One region of the Arthrobacter sp. 49Tsu3.1M3 genome, then DNA from elsewhere that is predicted to be linked to it. Evidence: riboswitches for the same ligand, from Rfam matches in the RefSeq annotation. Region 1 holds a riboswitch; each other region holds the start of a gene.
What was found. Region 1 has a riboswitch for cyclic di-AMP ahead of B5X90_RS08560 (aggregation-promoting factor C-terminal-like domain-containing protein). Riboswitches for the same ligand answer to the same signal wherever they lie in the genome.
Positions count from the first base shown of each region.

Region 1 (6,839 bases):
CCAGGGCGCCGCCGGCGAGCAGGCCCGCGGCCGGCCCGGACACCCGCTTGATGGTCAGGTAGAGAAGCCCGACGGCGGCCACTCCCATGAGGGCCTGGGGAATGAGCATGCTCAGGGCCGAGAAACCAAAGATCCGTCCCGCGAGGGCGGGGATCCAGAGTGCGGCCGGGGGTTTGTCCACCGTGATGGCATTGCCGGCGTCGAGGGAGCCGAAGAGCAGCGCGGTCCAGTCCTTGGTCCCGGCCTGGATCGCCGCGGCATAGAAGGAGTTGGCGTAGCCGGTGGCCTCAAGATTCCAGAGGTACAACGCCGCGGTGACCACCAGGAGCAGCGCTGCCGAGGGCCGCACCCAGCGGGGCTGCGGTCCGAACAGCAGCCGGTCCCGGCGGACTTGGGCGGCCGGCGCCGGGGACACGGGCCGATGGGTCGCCGTCCCGCCGTCTTTGGGAACCGGGTGTGGCTGTTCCTCGGCGGCGGGCGGCCTGCCGGCCGGGGAACCGCCCTGGGCTCCGGCGGTGGGGCTGATGGTTGCCGTCATTTACTTGGCCTTTTCTGTGCGGGGGAGGGAAGGACCGGGGGCGCCGGACGCCGGAACGGCAGCGGCTGGCCTGTGGCGGAAAACCACCAGCCGGAAGAGCAGGAACTTCACGGCCGTGGCGGCCAGGTTGGCGGCGGTGACCGTGAGCAGTTCAAGCCAGCGGTCCGGTGCCGCTCCCGACACGGCGTGAACGAGGGCGAGTGCGCCCGAGGTCAGGGCCAGCCCGATGCCGAAGACCAGGAGGCCCTCGAAATGGTGGCGAGCCGCCTGGCTGCTGCCCTGGATGCCGAACGTGAAGCGCCGGTTGGCCGCGGTGTTGGCCACGGCGGTGGTGAGCAACGCGAGGAAGTTTGCCAGCTGCGGGTCCATGAACCCGCGGCACAGCAGGAAAATCGCCAGGTAGGCCAGGGTGGAGGCCACCCCGATGCTGCCGAAGCGGACGAGCTGTCCGAAGAGGCTTTCGCCGGGGCTTTGTTCCTGGGCCCGCGAGGCGGCCGGCAGCGGTCCGCGGGCCAGGGCCGCGCGCAGGTCGGGAACCGGGATCCGGCCCGAGACCAGGTCCCGGCTCAACCGTGCCATGCCACGCAAGTCCGCGAGGGCCGTCTGGACGATGTCCACGCTGGAATCCGGATCGTCGGTCCAGTCCACCGGGACTTCGTGGACGCGCAGGCCGCACTTTTCCGCCAGGACCAGCAGTTCGGTGTCGAAGAACCAGGCGTTGTCCAGCGTGTGGGGGAGCAGTTGCCGGGCCACGTCCGCCCGGATTGCCTTGAAGCCGCACTGCGCGTCACTGAAGTGGGCGCCCATGAGGGCCTGGAGCAGAAAGTTGTAGCTGCGCGAGATGAATTCCCGCTTGGGTCCGCGGACCACGCGGGAATTGCGGGTCAGCCGCGTCCCGATCGCCAGGTCGGAATGCCCCGAAATGAGCGGGGCAAGGAGCGGGCCGAGGGCCGCCAGATCAGTGGAAAGATCCACATCCATGTACGCCAGGACCGGCGACGGCGAAGCCAGCCACACCCTGCGAAGTGCGTTTCCGCGGCCCTTTTCCGCCATGTGGACCACCGTCACTTCGCGCAGCTCGCGGGCTACCCGTTCCGCGGCCTTGAGCGTTCCGTCGGTGCTGGCGTTGTCCGCCACGGTGATCCGGAAGGAATGCGGGAAGGCGCCGAGCAGGTACGCGTGGAGCCGGCGCAGGCAGGCCTCGAGGTCCCGTTCCTCGTTGAAAACCGGGATGGTGACGTCCAGCAGGGGCGTGCTGGCGCGCGTATCAATGGCCGTGCGCCGGCCGCTGGGGCCGGTCAGCGCTCCGGCGATCGGGCCCGGGACCGGTGCGTCGGCCAGCGCAAGCCCCGAGGATGACTCGGGGGCCGCCGGGCCGGCCGGCGTTGCCGTGGAGCGGGGCAGGGTTCCTGTGGCCTGGTCTGTGAATGTCATGGCTCAACTTTCCCGGCGGCCCATATGAGGGCTTTAGGGTCGAGCTGTGCGGGGGCTGTGGAAGTCTGGCCGCCGGGCCGGTCCGGCCGTGGAGGTGCAAGAAGGCCCCGGATCCATGCGGATCCGGGGCCTCTTTGGCGGGGCGGCTAGTGCCGGTTTAGTACCAGTTGTGTGCGTAGTGGAAGTTCAGGGCGCCGCAGGGGGAGCCGTAGCGCGATTTGACGTAGTTCAGGCCCCAGTTGATCTGGGTCCGGTAGTTGGTCATGTAATCGGCGCCGGCGCTCGCCATCTTCGAGGCGGGCAGGGACTGGACCACGCCGTAGGCGCCGCTGCTGGCGTTCGTGGCGGTGGTCTTCCAGTCGGATTCCTTGGTCCACAGCTTGTGCAGGCACTGCATCTGGCCGGGTGCCCAGCCATAGCTTCCCAGCTGGGACGCGGCGTAGGCCTGCGCCCCGGCGGGGTCGTCGATTGCGACCGGCGCGGGGGCCGGAGCGGCTGCCGGAGCCGGTGCCGGTGCCGGAGCGGGCGCGGGGGCTGCCGCGGGGGCCGGAGCGGGTGCGGGGGCTGCCGCGGGGGCCGGGGCAGGTGCCGCCGCGGGTGCAGGCGCGGCCACAGCGGGGGCGGGGATCAGCGCTTCGGCTGCCTTAACCTCCGAGATCTGGGGAGCCACGTTCTTTTCCGCGGGAGCGGTCGGCCCAGCAACCTGGACCCGCTCGAAGTTGAGCTTGGCCAGCGGGTCGGCGATCGTGGCCCTCTGGCTCGCAACGTTCGACGTGTGGGCGCCCGGCTCTGCCGCCTGGCCGGCGGCGCCGCCCCCGAGCAGCAGCGCGCACGCGGCGGTGACGACGGCGGCACGGCGGCCGCTTACTCCGAGCCCGGCGGCGAACCGCGACAGGGCGGATGCCTGCTTGACCGGTTCGGCGCGGTGGCGCGACTTAGCTGCGCCAACTGAGCGGGAACGCGAATCACCGTCAGGGCGTGTTTGTACCTGGAATTCAGTCATGGTGGCCTCTCAACGCCGGCGGAGTTAGCTGTCGGGTTCGGATGAGGTCATCCGGCCGCACGGAACATCACGTGTCGGCTTCACCCCGAGGGCGCATGAAAGCAGAATGCCCGGGAACTCTGGGTCCCCCGCCTCTGCCTGGTCCAGCGGAATCCGGGAAGCGGCAGAGTTTGGCGTCCGTCCGGATATGCGGCACCGATGGCGGCGCACGCTAACGACGCTACAGGACCCGGCCGCTTAAGTCACATTTTGGTAACAGGAGTCACAGTGCCGGGGTGTCGGGTTGCGCCGGGTTCACCGGTCGGCCGGTCCGGGCTGGTTGCGCCGGCGGCGGCCGTTCTGGTTACGCCGGCGGCGGCGCGGCGGGCAGCCGCACGGCGAACTCCGTGCGGCCCGGCCGGGACGTGACCTCGACTGTTCCTCCGTGGGCCTCCACGATCGACTGGACAATGGACAGGCCCAACCCGCTGGTGCCCTCGGACGTCGGCGCGGCGGTCGCCGTGCCGTGACCTCCGCGGCTGCCGGAAACGGCGCCGGAAGACGAGCGTGCGGCGGCCCCGGACCCGACCCTCGCCGTCGCGACGGCAGAACCGGCGGGGACGGCTGCGGGGTTCGACGCCGGATTGGTGCGGGAGGCGTCGGCCCGGGCGAAGCGGGCGAAGACCCGGCCGATAAATTCCGGGGCGATGCCGCTGCCATTGTCTGTCACGGTGACCACGGCACTGCCGTCAGCCGAGCGCATAATGCCCGTGACCACCTTGGTCCCGGGTTCGGTGTGCTTGCGCGCATTGGACAGCAGGTTGGCGAGGACCTGGTGAAGCTGGGTCGCATCACCGCGCACCACCACGGGCTCGTCCGGAAGTTCCAGCTGCCAGATGCGGTCCGGGGCCATGACTTTCTCATCGCTGACCGTCTCGATGGCCAGTTGGGTGAGGTCGACGTCGGAGATTTTGAGCGGCTGCCCCTCGTCCAGGCGCGCCAGCAGCAGCAGGTCCTCGACGAGCGTGGTCATCCGCTCGGACTGGCTTTGCACACGGGCGAGGGACCTCTCGCCGTCGGGGGTGAAGTGCTCGGTCATCCGCATCAGCTCCGTGTAGCCGCGGATGGCCGTCAGCGGGGTGCGGAGTTCGTGCGAGGCGTCGGCGACGAACTGACGGACCTTCATCTCGCTCTCCTGCCGCGCCTCGAGAGCGTTGGAGACGTTGTCCAGCATCTTGTTCAGCGCGTAGCCCACGCTGCCCACTTCCGTTCCGGGATGGGCCGCCGACGTCGGGACGCGGACCCCGAGCGCCACCTCGCCGGCGTCCAGCGGGAGACGGGAGACCTTGGTGGCGACCTCGGAGAGCTGTTCCAGCGGCTTCATGGTCCGCCGGATCAGGGCCGTGCCGGCGAGCCCGATCAGCACCAGCCCGCCTGCGGACACCACCACCATGGTCCAGACCAGGGAGGCCAGGGTGTTTTGTTTTTCTGCCAGCGGGAGTCCGGTCACAATCACGTCGCCGTACGGTGTACGCGCGGCCGTGAGCCGGTAGCCGCCGGCCGACAGGCTGCGGTCCACGGGCACGCCGCTCGGCGTGAGGGCCAGGAGGACCTTGTTGTCGTCGGGGGAGAGGCTCTTGACCGCGCCGTCCCCGGCCAGGAAACCGGCCCTGCTGACTTCGCCGTCCACTATCCGGGCGTTAAGTGTTCCGACGCCCTGTCCCCGGGCTTCGAGGGGGTCGGGGCGCCTGCCCGAATCGTCCGAGGAGGGCCGGCCGAACTCGCTCGAACGGTGGGAGGCCTGGTCCAGCTGGGTGTCGAGTTGCCGGGTAAGGAAGAGGTCCATGGAGGCGTAGCTGAACAAGCCCACAGCGCCGCAGATGGCCACGAGCAGCGCCATGGCGACCAGGACCAGCCTGGTACGCAAATGCCACGTCGACGGGTTGCGCCAGTCGCGTCCGGGGACGCGGGTCATGCCGGAAAGTGAGGGCACGGATCAGTCCGCCGGTTTCAGGACGTACCCGGCTCCGCGCACCGTGTGGATCATGGGAGCGTGGTTGGCGTCGACCTTCTTGCGGAGGTAGGAAATGTACAGTTCCACGATGTTCGCCTGCCCGCCGAAGTCGTAGTCCCAGACGCGGTCCAGGATCTGGGCCTTGCTGATGACCCGTTTCGGGTTTTCCATGAGGTAGCGCAGCAGTTCGAACTGCGTGGCGGTCAGGTGCATTTCCTCACCGGCCCGGGTGACTTCGCGGGTGTCGACGTTGAGCACGAGGTCTCCCACCACGAGTTCGGCGGTGTCCATGGCGGCCACCCCCGAGCGCTGGACCAGCCGGTGCAGGCGCAGCAGCACCTCTTCCATGCTGAACGGCTTGGTGACGTAGTCGTCGCCGCCGGCCGCCAGCCCGGTGATGCGGTCCTGGACGGCATCCTTGGCGGTGAGGAACAGCGCCGGCACCTCCGGCGCGAACGCGCGGATCCTGTTCAGCAGTTCGACGCCGTCGAACCCGGGCAACATCACGTCCAGCACCAGCACGTCGGGGCGGAACTCCTTGGCTAGCCGGACGGCTCCGGGCCCGTCCTCGGCCACGGCCACGGACCAGCCGGCCATCCGAAGCCCCATGCTCATGAGCTCGGAGAGGCTGGGCTCGTCATCCACCACGAGGGCGCGGATGGGGGAGCCGTCCGGATGCGTGAGCTGGGGAAGGTTGTTGGTCATGGAGTGCGAAGTGGCCATGGGGACAACTCTCCGATCTGCCGGTTAGGCGGGGCTTTGGGGACCCTGTGCGGCACCTGTGAATCCCAGCCTAGCGAGCTGGATGCCGTTGCGGGACCGTGCGGGCCGCAATGGGCATGGTCGATCCGCCCTTTCCCGTCCGGCGCCAACGTCACAGGCCGGGCTGTCGGCCCGCACAGCCCAGGCACAGGATCGCTCACCACTCTGGGGTGAACACCGATCCGCACCCTAAAAGGAGAAACACCATGAGCGGTCAGCATCCCGGAGCCGGTTCCGGACCAGCCCCCGAGCCAGCCCCCGTACCCGCCCCCACGCCCGTGACCGGCGCCCCAGCGGCGCCCGCGCCCGAAACCACGCCCCGTACTGCCTGGCAGCACGACGCCGGATGCACTGACGCCGGAAACGCCGACGCCGTGCGGCCGGAAGCAGGCGCTGCCGCCGGCTGGGTCGCGCCCCCGGTTTGGACGGTTCCGGCATCGGAACCGGCCTGGGGCATGCCCCGGCAGGAACCTGTGCCCGCCGCAGCCACAGGCTGGGGCGCGCCGGGAACTTCCGCCAAGACGGCCTCGCCGGCAAAGCCCTGGACCCTCAAGCGGGGGCTCACCGTCGCCGGGGCCGCCGCAGTCCTGGCCGTCGGCGCCGGGGCGGGCGTCTATGCCCTTACCTCAAGCGCAACGGCAGCCAGCGGTGCCGCCGGCGGGGCGGCAGCCGGCGGCCCCGGCGGACAGGGTGTCGCCCCGGGCATGCCGGGTTCAGGGCAAGACGGTTCCGCGCAAGGTGGATTCGCGGGCGGCGGTATGCCGGGGCAGGGCGGTCCCGGCGACTTCGCTGCCGGTGGGATGGGCAGCGGGCTTTCCGCGGCAGTGCACGCCGAGTACGTGGTGCTGCAGGGAAGCGCGTACACCACGATGGCCGAGCAGCTGGGCACTGTGAGCGAGGTCAGTTCGTCCTCCGTGACGGTCAAGAGCAGCGACGGTTTCACGCGCAGCTATGCGCTGGGCAGCGACGTCGTGGTGAGTAATCTGCAACAGCGGCGCCAGCAGGCCGGCGGCACGGGCACCCAGCTGAGCGTGGCGGACATCGTCGCGGGCGGGACGGTGCGGATTGTGGCGGCCAAGGACGGTTCCGGCTATACGGCGGCCTCCGTC
Region 1 covers NZ_FUZD01000005.1:125,356-132,194, forward strand. The annotation lists gene B5X90_RS08550 (glycosyltransferase family 39 protein) at 1-538, opposite strand, end outside; gene B5X90_RS08555 (bifunctional glycosyltransferase family 2/GtrA family protein) at 539-1,972, opposite strand; gene B5X90_RS08560 (aggregation-promoting factor C-terminal-like domain-containing protein) at 2,130-2,975, opposite strand; cyclic di-AMP (ydaO/yuaA leader) riboswitch at 2,977-3,134, opposite strand; gene B5X90_RS08565 (sensor histidine kinase) at 3,319-4,929, opposite strand; gene B5X90_RS08570 (response regulator transcription factor) at 4,951-5,691, opposite strand; gene B5X90_RS08575 (hypothetical protein) at 5,937-6,839, shown strand, end outside.

Region 2 (6,839 bases), on a different contig from region 1:
CGATTCAGGCAGCAGGAACGGATCCCAGGCCGGCGTCGGCTTTTCGAGTTCCTTGATCTGCCAGATGGCACCTTTTGGCGGACCCGGTACAAAACCGATCTTCCAGCCCATCTCCGCCGGCGTGTGGTCGCTCTTGGCGTTGTTGCACCGCAGGCACGCCGCCACCAGGTTCTCCCAGGAGTCGGCTCCGCCCCGCGACTTGGGCTGGATGTGGTCGATGGTGTGGGCAGCCTTGCCACAGTACGCGCAGCGGTGGCCATCCCGGCGCAGCACTCCGCGGCGGCTCACCGCAGTCATCGTGTTGTACCTGGGCCGGATGTAGCGGTTCAGCAGGATCACGGACGGGCGGCCCAAAATATCCTGGGGGCCGACCACGGGGTCGTCCCCTTCGGCCACCACGCTGGCCTTTCCGGTCAGGACAAGGACGAGCGCCCGGCGGAAGGTGATGACCGCCAGCGGTTCATATCCAGCATTCAGAACGAGAGTGCGCATCCGCATACCTCTTCACGGCCGCACCCGCCAGCGGCACGAGGGCCGGCTGCCCTCTGCATGGTCGGGCTATGGATCGACAACACAAGAGTAAACACTCAAGTGCCGGATCACCGAATATTTTTTCACCGGCGCAGTCCCCGGCACGGAAAGTTCACTGCGCGGCAACGCGAAAGACCCCCGCCTGGAGGCGGGGGTCTTTCGGAAATGCTGGGGTTCGTGCTTAGGCGCCGACGCGGATGAAGACCGGGCCAGAGCCGACGTTGACGCTGTACAGTGCGGTGGTGCCGCCGTTCCAGCCGCCGTGCACTGCCATGCCGTTGCCGACGTAGACCGCGATGTGAGCCATGCCCACGCCACCGTTCTGGTAGTAGGCGAGGTCGCCCGGGCGTGCCTCGGCGGCGCTCACGGTGCGGCCCAGGGACAGGTAACCTGCCGGCCAGCCGTGGTAGTGGATGCCGGCCGCGGCCAGGGCGTTGGTGGCGAGTGCGGTGCAGTCCTGCGCCACACCGATCTGTGCGTAGGCAGCGGCGGCGATGGTCGCACCGGCGCCGCTTCCGATGCCGGCGGGGGCCTGGGCAGCGACGCCGCCGCTGACGCCCAGCTCGGTGCCGCCGGCGCGGGTGGCCGTGGCCGTGGCGTCCTGGACCTTCACGACGGGCTTGGGAGCCTCGACGACGGGAGCCGGCGTGGTGGTCACGGCGGGCTTCTCGTAGGAGATCGCGATGGTGGAAGCGGCCGAGATGGTGGCCGGAGCTGCGGACTGGACTTCCAGGGCCGAAGCGGAGGTGGATTCGCGCTGAACATTGGTTTCAGCAGCGTTGGCTGCGATTCCGCTGGTCAGGACCAGACCGGAAGCTGCGGCGATGACCGCGGCCTGACGGCCCACGCCGCCGGCGTTGTCGCCGACAGCCTTAGCAATTACAGCCAGCGAGTTGGTCTTGGTGACCTCGGCGCGGTGCCGTGCAACGTTTGCACGAGTAGTCATTAAGTTCTCTCTTTCGTGATCCTTGGACCGCGCGCTTTCGGGCACGGACTGAGGACGCTCCGGCATCTTGGGGGTACGCCGGATCGCCCCGAAATGGGTTACTTAGCGAAGGGTGTACTGCGAAGACGCGCCAAAAGCGGAAACTGCATGCTGTCCGGGCTCGGTAGAGATTGAGCCTGCGGAACGTGATCCAATCCGGGCGCCGGCAAGGGCGGCACGTGATGTGGATTCCAGCGGGCTCGACAGAGCCTCGCCGGTGCGCATGCGCGCAGAATTGTGGCGTGAAGACACGAAAGTAGCCTCTCCCAATGCCTACGAGGTGAGCTGTCGGATTCGGATGGGAGTCACCCGGCCGCGCTGCTTCCTGGGAAGCTTTGCGACTTAACCCCAAGGCCTTCTTTCGAAGGCCAAAATTGGTTCCCCCGCCCCTGCCAGACGATGTAATGCGAACGGACCTTGAGCGGTGGCAGAGCTAGGCAATCCACTCAAGAGCGCCAACTTCGGAAAAGTTGGCGTGCTTCAAACCCTACAGCAGTCTCGATCCAATGTCACATTCAGATCACGGCGTGTCATACGGAGTTGAGAGCAGCCCATCGTCTTTTTAGAGCCAGCCGAGCGGGTCAACGACGTCGCCGTTGACCATCACTTCAAAGTGGAGGTGGCAGCCCGTGGAGGCGCCGGTGGTCCCGCTCATGGCGATGACGTCACCGCGGGAAACCTTCTGACCGACCTTGACCGAGGCCGAGGACAGGTGGTTGTACGTGGTCTCCAGGCCGTTGCCGTGATCGATGACCACGCGGTTTCCCCCGCCGAAGGGATGCCAGCCGTTGAAGGTCACGGTGCCGCTGGCGGCCGCGTGGACCGCCGTGCCGCACTGGGCGGCGAAATCCTGGCCGCGGTGGAACTCCCCCGCGCCCCCGGTAATGGGGCTGACACGGTAGCCGAAGGGCGAGGCCGTGACCAGCTGGTCGAGCGGCGCACCCAGGGTGCCGGCCGATGCCGCGCGGGTGATGGTGCCCACAGACTGGGCGCTCAGCAGTTGCTTGAGTTTCCCGTCCGGATCACCCTTCGTGGTGACGGCGGTGCGGTTGAAGTCGACCTTGGCGGCGGCCGCAGCGGTGACATCCGGCTGCACGGCAGCGGGGAGCGCGCCGGAGCCGCCCGGATTCGAAGCCATCACAGGGCTCGTGACGGGGACCGTCACGGTAAGAACCAGACCAGTGGCGGCCAGCGCGATCCCGGCCTTCTGCCCGACTCCGCTGGCCGCGGCAAAGTCCGTGACCTGGCGGAACGGACTGCGACGGCGACGCCGTTCATCGCGGTGCACGTCCCGCGGGCGTTCGGCCGTGTGTGCGACGACGGGACGCGGCTCCGGAGCGGGACCGGTCGCGCGGCGACGGCCCCTGGCGGTCTGGGTGGTCAAGAACGGTTCCTCTCTGGATGGCCTGCGAAGTTAGCTGTCGGATTCGGGTCAGAGAGATCAAAGACCCGGCCCGCCGTTGCAAGCAGCCACGCACAGAGGCATCCCCAGGGGATCCTTCGGTGGAAGCTGCTTGCCGCTGACGGACTTCACCCCAAGGCTGCCGAAGTAGCAGCCGAAAGTGGTTCCCCCGCCCCTGCCAGGAGGTAGTTCTGCGACTGATCCGCTGGCAGGGCTCGGCTTCGGATCAGGTAACGCTTTGGTATCGGTACTGGGCACTAACTATAGGGGATTAAGCCGCCCGGTAATAAATCCGTAACCGCAAATGTGTACAACTCATGGGTCGTCCCATGACCGGCGCATAGTGGCTGGTCAGGCGACTGTTACAAACACGTGCGCGGCAACCTCGGGCGGCAGTTCCAGGGCACCTTCGATATCGGGGACGCGGACCGAGATGTACTCCCCCACCCGCTCCAGCGAGACCAGCGCGCCAGGCCTGATTCCGCCCTCGTCGAGCTGGGCCAGAAGCTCCGGCTCCACCTGGATCGGCTCCGCGAGACGGTTGACCGTAACCCGTGAGGTTACCCCGTAGCCGGCCATGGCCTCCAGAAGGTTCACGGGCCTGTCCACGGGGGCACCGTTGGGCACGCCGCCAAGATCCGCAAGCCCTGGAATAGGGTTCCCATAGGGCGAGACGGTCGGGTGGTTGAGCATCTCGAAGATTCGGCGCTCAACGCGTTCGCTCATGACATGTTCCCAGCGGCACGCTTCCTCATGAACGTAGGCCCAGTCGAGCCCGATCACGTCCGCCAGGAGGCGTTCGGCCAGACGGTGCTTGCGCATGACGCCGATCGCGCGTTTCCGTCCCGTTTCCGTCAGCTCAAGGTGCCGGTCGCCGGAAACAACCACCAGCCCGTCGCGCTCCATCCGGCCGATGGTCTGGGACACAGTGGGGCCGGAGTGGCGGAGCCTTTCGGCGATGCGGGCGCGGAGGGCAACGATGTTTTCTTCTTCAAGTTCCAGAATGGTCCGAAGATACATCTCCGTGGTATCGATCAGATCCGTCATTCAGCTCAGCTCCTCGAGCGCAGTCCTAGCGTCATTCCCACCGTACCGCGTGCGGGCTGCGTGCAGGATGCGCCCAGGCGGGAACCGCCGTACGTTCGCATGCCAGCCTAGCCTATTTTGAATTACTCCGGATAATCTTTCGATCGACCTGGAGCTATTGTCCCAGCCCCAGCCGGCCGGCCGTCCCCAGCGTCTCAATGACCGGACTATGACAGGCCTTTTTCCGTATCGCCGGGAGCTGTCAGGCAAAATGAAACAGGCAGAATGAAAAGGGGTGTCCGTGGCAGCCATCCCTGCCCGCCACCTCCCAGCCACGCTACGAACCAGCCGAAAATTGGAGCCACTGTGAGCGACACCAGCATCACGATCCCCGCCAACCTCCTGCCCAAGGACGGACGGTTCGGCGCCGGCCCGTCCAAAGTCCGGCCGGAACAGATGGACGCCCTGGCCGCGGCATCGTCGAAGCTGCTGGGGACCTCGCACCGTCAGGCACCCGTGAAGAACCTGGTCGGCTCGGTGCGCAGCGGCCTCAGCGAATTCTTCCGGGCACCGGAAGGCTATGAAGTGGTGCTGGGCGTCGGCGGATCCACCGCGTTCTGGGACGTTGCCAGCTTCGGGCTCGTGGAGAACAAGGCGCAGCACCTGTCCTTCGGCGAGTTCGGCTCGAAGTTCGCTTCCGCCACCAACAAGGCGCCGTTCCTTGCCGAGTCCTCCATCATCAAGGCTGAACCCGGCACCCGCCCCACCGCCCGGGCGGAGTCCGGCGTCGACGTCTATGCGTGGCCGCAGAACGAGACCTCCACCGGCGTTGCCGCCCCTGTCCAGCGGGTGGCCGGCGTCGACGAGGGGTCGCTGGTGCTCGTGGACGCGACCTCGGCCGCGGGCGGGCTGGACGTGGACGTGGCGGAGTCGGACGTGTACTACTTCGCGCCGCAGAAGAACTTCGCGTCCGACGGCGGCCTGTGGCTGGGCCTGTTCTCCCCGGCGGCGCTGGAACGGGCGGCACGGATCAAGGCCGGCAACCGCTGGATTCCCGACTTCCTTGACCTCCAGACGGCGATCGACAATTCCCGGCTGAACCAGACCTATAACACCCCCGCGCTGGCCACCCTGGTGACCCTGGACGCCCAGGTGCAGTGGCTCAACGCCAACGGCGGCCTGGACTTCGCCGCCGGCCGGACCGCCGATTCTGCCGGCCGCATCTACCGCTGGGCCGAAGCGTCCGAATACGCCACGCCGTTCGTGGCCAAGGCCGAGGACCGCTCGAACGTGATCGCCACGATCGACTTTGACGAATCGATCGACGCCGCGGCCATCGCCAAGGTGCTCCGCGCCAACGGCGTCGTCGACACCGAGCCGTACCGCAAGCTGGGCCGCAACCAGCTGCGCATCGCCACCTTCGTGGCGATCGAGCCCGACGATGTCTCGGCACTGCTCGAGTGCATCGATTTCGTCGTGGCGGAACTGAAGAAGTAGCCCCGCGTCCGGCGTCGTCACGGCCCTTAGGAACCTAGGCCGTGACGACGCCGTCGTCGTTTCAGGTCCGGCCGCCCTGCTGTGCCTCCGGCCGCGCGTCCCGGCCGGGACCGGCCGCGCCGGTCCGGCTTTCGACGCGGAAGTACCGCAGCCCGTGGGCGCGGCGGTTGAAGAGGAGCCGCAGGTGCTTCGCGCGGATGATCCACACCAGCCCGATCAGGGCTGCCAGCAGGCCGGCGCCTGCCGCGACCGCCATGGACCAGCGGGGGCCGGCGGTGTTTGCCACCCAGCCGACGAGCGGCGCACCAAGGGGAGTTCCGCCCATGAAGATCGCCATGTAGAGGACCATCACCCGGCCCCGCATCACGGGCTCAGTCGTGGTCTGGACGTACCCGTTGGCGCTCGTCATCATGGTGATCGCGAACAGCCCCACGGGCACGAGTGCGACGCCGTACCAGAAGTAGTTCGGGGCCATCGCTGCGATGCCCGAGGTCACGCCGAAGGCGGCGGCCGCCCCGAAGATGACCCGCAGCCGTGGCTTGCCGCGGCCGGCGGACAGCAGGGCCCCGGCGACGGATCCGATGGCCATGATCGAATTCATCAGGCCGAAGGCCCCCGCGTCCAGGCCGAATTCCGTCCCCACCATGGCCGCGATGAACAGGGCGAAATTCAGCCCCAGGGTTCCCACGATGAAGATCGCCACCAGCACCACGACCAAATCCGGACGGTACCTCACGTAGCGCAGCCCCTCCCGGATCCTGCCCTTGCCCGCCGGTGCCCGCGGCAGCCGGCGCAGCGACGACGACGGGATTTTCGCCAGGCTGAGCAACAGGGGCACAAAGGTGAGCGTATTAATGAGGAAGACCCAGCCGGGCCCGACGACGGCCGTGAGCACGCCGGCGACGGCCGGACCGATCATCCGGGCAACATTGAAGGACGCGCTGTTCAGGGCCACGGCGTTGGGGAGGTAGTCGTCCTGGACCAGTTCCGAGACGAAGGTCTGCCGGACGGGGGCGTCCAGGGCCGAGACCACCCCGAGCATCAGGGCGAAGGCGTAGACGTGCCAGAGCTGCGCCGCGCCCGTGACCACCAGGATGCCCAGCCCCGCGCTCAGCAGAGCCATGGCTGACTGGGTGAGCACCAGGAGGCGCTTGCGGTTGAACCGGTCGGCGATCAATCCGGCCACGGGTGCCAGGAAGAGTTGCGGGCCCAGCTGCAGGGCCATCGTGATTCCCACCGCCCCGGCATCGTGCGCCGTCAGGTGGGCGAACACCAGCCAGTCCTGGGCGGTGCGCTGCATCCAGGTGCCAACGTTGGAAATGAGGGCGCCGACGAACCAGATCCGGTAGTTCAGGATGTGCAGGGATTTGAACGTGGACATCAGCCCCAGCCCTCCCT
Region 2 covers NZ_FUZD01000023.1:37,693-44,531, forward strand. The annotation lists gene B5X90_RS18285 (HNH endonuclease) at 1-492, opposite strand, end outside; gene B5X90_RS18290 (NlpC/P60 family protein) at 713-1,477, opposite strand; cyclic di-AMP (ydaO/yuaA leader) riboswitch at 1,773-1,956, opposite strand; gene B5X90_RS18295 (M23 family metallopeptidase) at 2,079-2,900, opposite strand; cyclic di-AMP (ydaO/yuaA leader) riboswitch at 2,905-3,120, opposite strand; gene B5X90_RS18300 (metal-dependent transcriptional regulator) at 3,270-3,965, opposite strand; gene serC (phosphoserine transaminase) at 4,311-5,441, shown strand; gene B5X90_RS18310 (MFS transporter) at 5,503-6,822, opposite strand.
Region 2: it holds a riboswitch for cyclic di-AMP, as region 1 does, so the genes downstream of both, B5X90_RS18290 (NlpC/P60 family protein) here and B5X90_RS08560 (aggregation-promoting factor C-terminal-like domain-containing protein) in region 1, are expected to answer to the same signal.

Region 3 (6,839 bases), on a different contig from region 1:
ACTGTCCCGCGATGAGGTCACTGCGCTGAGTTCCGAACTGTGGGGCACCGGGCCGGGAGGCTCCGGGAATGGAGGCTCAGGGCTGGGAGGATTCGACGTGGGGGCCGCGCCGGTTTTCGAGCGCCGGCTGGCCGCCGTCGTCCTGCTGCAGGCCAACGTGAAGCTGCTGACCAACTCCGACCTCACCCGGCTGGAGGGCTTCATCCGGCAGGCGCGGGTGCGGGACCTTGTGGATCCGCTCGCCGTCGACGTCGTCGGGCCCCTGGTGGACGGACTGGATGTTCTGGCCAGGGTGCGGGCCGACAGCGTCCTGGACCGGTGGGTGCGAGAGCCCGATGCCTGGCTGCGCCGGGCCGCGCTGCTCTCGCCGATGCTGGCGCTGCGCGCGGGCGCGGGGGACTGGGACAGGTTCGTCCGGCACGCCAACGCGGTGCTCGGCGAGCCTGGCGGGACGTTCGACGCCGACGGCACAGCTGTCCGGGACGCCGTCTCCCTTGTCCTGGCAGAGATGGCCAAGCGGAGGCCGGAGCTGCAATTCACGTCCGTTGGAGCATGACGATCCGAACCTTCGCCGCCGGCCCGGCCTTGGTCAAGGCACTTAGACGTTCGGACAGTCAGGCCTTCGGACCCCCCGGATCGCCCTGCCCGACAGCGCTGCCGGAATTTCCGGACTTGCCGCCGGCATTTGCCGGGAGCGCGAAAGTCCTGGCCGCCCGTGACCCGGCGACGGCGCTCGCGGCTATGGTGACCAGCGCACCCACCAGCAGGGCCGCGGCCTCGCCTGGGAGCAGGACCTGAAGCTGCGTTCCGATGCTCGCCGCAGCCACCGGTACGCCAAGCTGGGCCGCCGACAACACCCCCAGCGACAGCGGGAGTCCCAGGAAAGCCAGGTCGGCGTGCGCCAGCAGGGCCCCGGCCCCCAGCACCAGGCCGAGGGCCATCATGTCCGGGTGCCCGGCCAGGTCCCTGAGCGTCAGCGATGCACCCAGCCACACGAAGAAGAGCGGACCCAGGAAGCCGTCGCTGAGCGCGAACAGTTGCCGGGCCAGCCGCCGCGGTTCGCCGACCGCAGCCATCACCAGCCCGAAAGAAAAGCCTGCCATCATCACAGACACATTGCTCCACGTCGCGACACCGGCCAGGGTGAAGAGCACGGCCAGCTGGATCCGTAGCTCCAGGGCAAACTTGCGGCTTTCCGAGAGCCGGTGCACGCGCCGACGGACGCCCCGGCGCTCCAGCCAGCGCAAGCCGAAGAAGAGCACCACTGCGCACCCGGTCACCGCGAGGACACCCCGCGCCGCCTGGACTGCGTGGGGCGGATCCACCAGGAGCGGCAACGCCACAATGCAGGCTGTGTCGGCTATTGCCACCTGCGCTGTCATGGCGACGACATCCGGGCCGCCGAGGCGCAGGGAATCGACGATTGGAAGCACCAGTGCGGCCGACGAGGACGCCAGCAGCACGACGTAGAGGGGGGCATGTCCAGTCCCGAACATCAGTCCGACGCCGGTTCCGACCACCACCGCAGCCGCTGCGGCCACCATCGCCCGGCGGGAGCCCTTGCCGAGAGCGCCACGGATGTTCGGATCCCGCACGGGAACGTGGGTGCCTGCCACGAACATCATCAGCGCAAACCCGATATTGGCCAGCAGGGTGAACGTCGGGTCCGCGGGGTCCACCAGGGCCAGGCCTGAACGCCCGATCGCGATGCCGGCCAGCAGCTCACCCAGCATGACAGGCAAGTGCCAGCGCGCCGGCAGGGCCAGCAGGGGGCCAGCCAGGGCGATGACGGCGATCAGCGCCAGGGACAGGAAGGTCACGGTTCGCGGCGCCCGGCCGGCGCCGGGCCGGACCGCCGTTCCACCACCGCGTAGGCTTTCCCGTCCAGGAAGGCCCAGTCGTTGACGACCATGTACCCGAGCGCGTCCACCCGGTCATTGAGGATGTGCTCGTCGAAACCCCCGTCGCGCGGTTCCGCGTCCCATGTGCTCACGTGGACGTCCCCGCCGTCCAGGATCAGCAGCTCGGTGTTGACGTCGAAATCCTCTTGGGGCTGAGTGCTCAACTGGCAGATGGCGACACACTGGCTGTTCATTTCGGGCCTCCGCTTCCGGTGGTGCTGATGGCATCATCCTATGTTCGGAACCGGCGCCGCCCTATGGGCAAATAGCGGCCCGGGATCATGGCCCCGTTACCTGAATGTGACTTTCGGGTGCGGTTCGCGCTACGGTTGATGAGTGCCTGTTGTCTCCGATACGGGCGCTCCCCAGCCGATTGCCTAACTCTGCCGCGGCCCGGGGGTAACTCGCATCAACGTCCGGCAGAGACGGGGAAACCACTTTTGATCTGCTGATATGCAGGTCTTGGGGTGAAGCCGCACAGTGCCCGCAACGACGGGCCCGGAGTGCGGCCGGGTGCCTCCCATCCGAATCCGACAGCTCACCTCGCAGGCATTGGGAGAGGCTACATCTTTCATGACTTCAGTCAATACTTTTGCGCGCCATGCCGCCGTCCTCGCCGCCGCATCCGGCCTGGTCCTGACCAGCGGAATGGCCGCCAACGCGGCCACCGCCCCCGTGCAGCGTGACTCTGCTCCGGCGTCGAACGTCGACGTCACCGGACAGGTCAGTGCCCCCGTCAGCGCCGATTCAAGCGTCAAGATCAGCTTCGAGCGCCCCGCCGTGGATTCTGTTGCCGCGCCGGTCATCGAACAGCCCGTCGCGCCGGCTCCGGCTCCCGCTGCAGCCCCGGCGGCAGCGCCCAAGGCTCCGGCCAAGCCCGTCATCCAGGTGCAGGCCGCTCCGGCAGCAGCGCCGGCCGCGGCGCCCGCGGGCGGACGCAACGCCATCATGCTCTCGGCCGCCTACAGCCAGGTGGGCATCACCCAGGACTGCACTGCCATGGTGGAAAAGGCCCTTGGCGCCGCGGGTAAGCCCGTTGGCGACATCGGTCCCCGCGCGTTCCTCGGCCTTGGAACCGTTGTGGCGACACCGCAGCCCGGTGACATGGTGGTCCAGTCCGGCCACGTCGGCATCTACGCCGGCAACGGCCAAGTGGTCAGTGGCGGCATGAACGGCAAGAACCAGACCATGGTTCACCCGCTGTCCTGGCTGACCGCGACCGGCGGAGTGACGTTCGTCCGCGCCTAAGCCGCACGGCCCCGGCCCGGGGCCAGACAGTCCGGAAAGACCGGCGGTCGAGTTCCCTTGGGGGCAACTCGACCGCCGGTCTTTCCTGTCTCCGCATTCGGGGGTCCGGGATCCCGATGGCATATCTTTCCCCGGCGCAGGGTCCTCAGGGATTCCCGCTGCCCATGAGCGGAAGTGTCAACTTCATGACGGTTCCCTCGTCGCCCGTCGCGGCCACCTCGACGGTGCCCCCGGCCGCGACGGCAATCTCCCGGACCAAGGCCAGGCCGATGCCAAAGCTCCGCTGTCCCCGTGAGGTGCCGGTGCCGGCCGTCCGCACGAACCGGTCAAAGATCCGGGCCTGATCGACGCCGGTGATTCCGGTCCCGGAGTCCGCCACCGTGATCACGGCGCGCTTCTGCTCGATTGAGGTCATGATGGACACGCGGCCGCCCGGAGGCGTGTGGGCCAGCGCGTTGTCCGCCAGGGCGAGCACGGCACGCCGCAGTGCATTCTTCTCGATCCGGGCCAGCGGCCGGGCCGCGGCAGAGAAGTCCAGACGCACCTGGCGCTGCTCTGCCACCTGCTGGAGGCTGCCGGCGACGCCGGCGGCAGCGTCGGCGAGGTCGGCAGGGGGCGCGGAGCGGTCCGGGGCCTCCGCGGTTGCCGCGAGGAGCAGTTCGTTGACGATCCCTGTCAGCGTCGCGGCGTCCTCCCGGATCTGGGCCAGGTCCTGGCTTTGCCTGGAGCCGGGCACGGTGTTGCGCTGGGCCAGCTGGATCCTGGTGTCCAGGATGGTCAATGGCGTACGCAATTCGTGGCTGGCGTCCTGGACGAAACGCCGCTCCCTTGCGAGGGCATCACTGAGGGGACGAATGGCGCTGCGCGCGCTGAGCCACCCGACGATGCCTGCCAGCAGTATTCCCGCCACCCCGGCGATGATCATGGCTTCGAGGACATCCTTGGAATCCAGGTAGGTGAAGGCCGTCCCCGCCGCCGCCGAGCCCGGCACTTCAGGATGGGCCAGTTGGTTCGTGAGGTACAGAGCCGTGGCGGCGAGCAGCCCGAGAACCATGACCGCGCACGCAGCACTGATCCGCACCGCGACCTTGAGGGAAGCCTTGCGCAGGATGGAGTGGTCCGGATTTTCGCCGGCAGGCCGGCCGTCACTCATGCGCGTCGCCGATCTGGTATCCGAGGCCGTGCACCGTGCGGATCACGGCTTTGGAGATCTTTCGGCGCAGGTGATGAACATAGGTATCGATCACGCCGGGCTGCTCCGAGGCGTGGAAGCACGCCGCGAGGAGCTCATCCCGGGTGAAGACGCGGTCCGGTTCCGCGGCCAGGGCTGCCAGCAGCTGGCCTTCCTTTGCGGTCAGCGACACCGTTCGCCCGTAGACGGAACGGACGGAGCGCTGCGTTGGGTCAAGTTCCCATTCCCCGATCGCCACCGGTGCCGGGGCCGGGGGCGTGAAAGTCCGCGTCAGTGCGCGCAGGCGTGCTGCCAGTTCGCCGGCGTCGAACGGCTTGGTCACGTAATCGTTGGCGCCGGCGTCCAGGCCCCTGACTTTTTCGTCGGCATCGCCCAGCGCGGTCAGGATCAGGATGGGCGTGGCAATGCCTTTCGACCGCAAAGCCGTGATGAGGGCGATGCCGTCCATAGCGGGCAACCCGCGGTCCACCACCATGACGTCCCAGCTCCCGGTCAGCCCCTGGTGGAGGCCATCGTGGCCGTTGGTGACCAGCTGGACCCGGTAGGCCGGGTCCAGGAGCTCGGCGATGAGCGGTCCCAGGACGGCGTCGTCCTCGACGAGCAGCAGGGACGGAAGGTCAGCGGAGGTCATGTCAGCTATTCTTCCGCGGCCATTTCCTCAGCCCGCAGTGCGGCCCCGGGTTCTTCTGCCGTGTCGCCGGCGGCTTTGGCTGCGGGTGCGGCTGCGCCGCCGGAGTTCCGGCGGCGTTTGAGGAGCTGGACCACCCCCGGCACGACGGAGACGAGCACCATGGCCACGACGATGGCGTCGATATTCCTGGCGATGATGTCAAAGTGCCCCAGCCAGGTGCCAAGCATCGTCACGGAGGCCGCCCACGCGACGGCGCCGGTGATATTCCACAGGGTGAAGGACTTGTAGTCATAGCGCGCGGTTCCGGCGGTCAGCGGAGCAAACGTCCTGACCATGGGGACGAAGCGGGCCAGCACGACGGCGGCCCCGCCGTGGCGCCGGAAGAAGTCCTCCGTGGCGGTCAGGTGGGCTGTCTTCAGGATCCGGGCGTCGTCCTTGAACCATCGCCGGCCAAAGGTCCGTCCGAGCATGTAGCCGACCTGGTCCCCGGCGACCGCGGCCGCGGTGACGACGCCGATCAGCACGGGCAACGTCAGTTGCAGCTGCTGGTGCAGAAGGCCTGCGGTGAACAACAGGGAGTCGCCGGGCAGGAAGGGAAAGAGCACGCCCGACTCGATGAAGACCATCGCCGCGATCACACCCAGGGCGGCCGGGCCCAACCCGGCGAGCAGGCTTGCCGGGTCCAGCAGGGACAGTGTCCCGGTGGCGTGGACGGCCGGAAGGGCGGCAAAAACGTCCAGGGCGGCCATTCTCATTTCTCCTCCGCGCCTTTCTCCTCGGCGCCCAGCGGCCGGCTGCCCGAACGGGCACGAATCCGCTCCGCTGTCCGCGGCGCGAGAAGGTTCCACAGACCCGCGACCAGCACCACGGCCGCGCTCGAGGCCAGGAACGACGCCGCGACATCCGTGGGGTAGTGGACGCCGATGTACAGCCGTGACCAGGCTACGACGAGGGCCATCACCGCCGCCGCGACGGCCGTGATCTTGGCCCAGCGGGTTCCTCGAGCGAGGAAGTACAGTGCGAATCCCAGTGCCACCGCAAAGGACACGTGGCCGCTCGGGAAGCTGTTGGAACCCGTTTCCGGAGCCAGGGGATCGAACAGCAGGGCAGGGCTGGGCCGCTGGCGGGCCACGAGGAGCTTGAAGAATTCACTCGCCACCCAGCCCGATGATGCCACGAGGCCGGAAGCAACCGCCTTGGCCAGACCGCCGCCGAACACCCAGATGTACAGCGCCGCGGCGCCGATCAGCGCGAGGCCCGCCACCGGGCCGAACACGACATTCAGCGCCATCGCGACGGCGGTCAGGACGGCGGCGTGGTGCTGGCTCAGGTCCTGATCGACCCCGAGCTCGGCGGCACTGAAACCGGGTGTCAGCTGCGCCGCCAGGCCCAATGCCACGACGACGCCGGACAGCAGGACGCCCAGCACCAACCAGTGGCGGGCCTGGGGGAGTTCCCACAGCCGCGGACCCGCGGCGGGGCGCACGGCGCCGGGACGGCTTGGTGCTCCACTTCGGCTGAGTGCTCCAGCACCGCCGAGTGGCGCATCGCTCTTAACAGGGGCAGGTCCAGTCATGGGATCCTCCGGCTCGGGACAAGGGCGCCCGGACAGGCGACGACTCCAACTCTTCCGCCAACCGTTTAAGAAACGCTTAAGAAAGTGACGCGACGCCGGCTGCAGCGGGGTGCCGCACGCCCGGCTGCGCCGTGCCGGCTACGCGGCGTAGCGCAACAACGTTACCCCGTTGCCGAAGGCGCGCGTCTCCAGCAGCCGGAGCTGGGCTTCGCTGTCCGCAGCCTTGAACAGCGGGCGGCCCCGTCCGATCAGGACCGGATGGACATACAGCCAGTATTCGTCGATCAGCCC
Region 3 covers NZ_FUZD01000014.1:78,759-85,597, reverse strand. The annotation lists gene B5X90_RS14770 (DNA alkylation repair protein) at 1-556, shown strand, start outside; gene B5X90_RS14765 (cation:proton antiporter) at 615-1,820, opposite strand; gene B5X90_RS14760 (hypothetical protein) at 1,817-2,095, opposite strand; cyclic di-AMP (ydaO/yuaA leader) riboswitch at 2,266-2,467, shown strand; gene B5X90_RS14755 (hypothetical protein) at 2,475-3,149, shown strand; gene B5X90_RS14750 (sensor histidine kinase) at 3,295-4,302, opposite strand; gene B5X90_RS14745 (response regulator transcription factor) at 4,295-4,972, opposite strand; gene B5X90_RS14740 (DedA family protein) at 4,978-5,721, opposite strand; gene B5X90_RS14735 (phosphatase PAP2 family protein) at 5,724-6,548, opposite strand; gene B5X90_RS14730 (dihydrofolate reductase family protein) at 6,687-6,839, opposite strand, start outside.
Region 3: it holds a riboswitch for cyclic di-AMP, as region 1 does, so the genes downstream of both, B5X90_RS14755 (hypothetical protein) here and B5X90_RS08560 (aggregation-promoting factor C-terminal-like domain-containing protein) in region 1, are expected to answer to the same signal.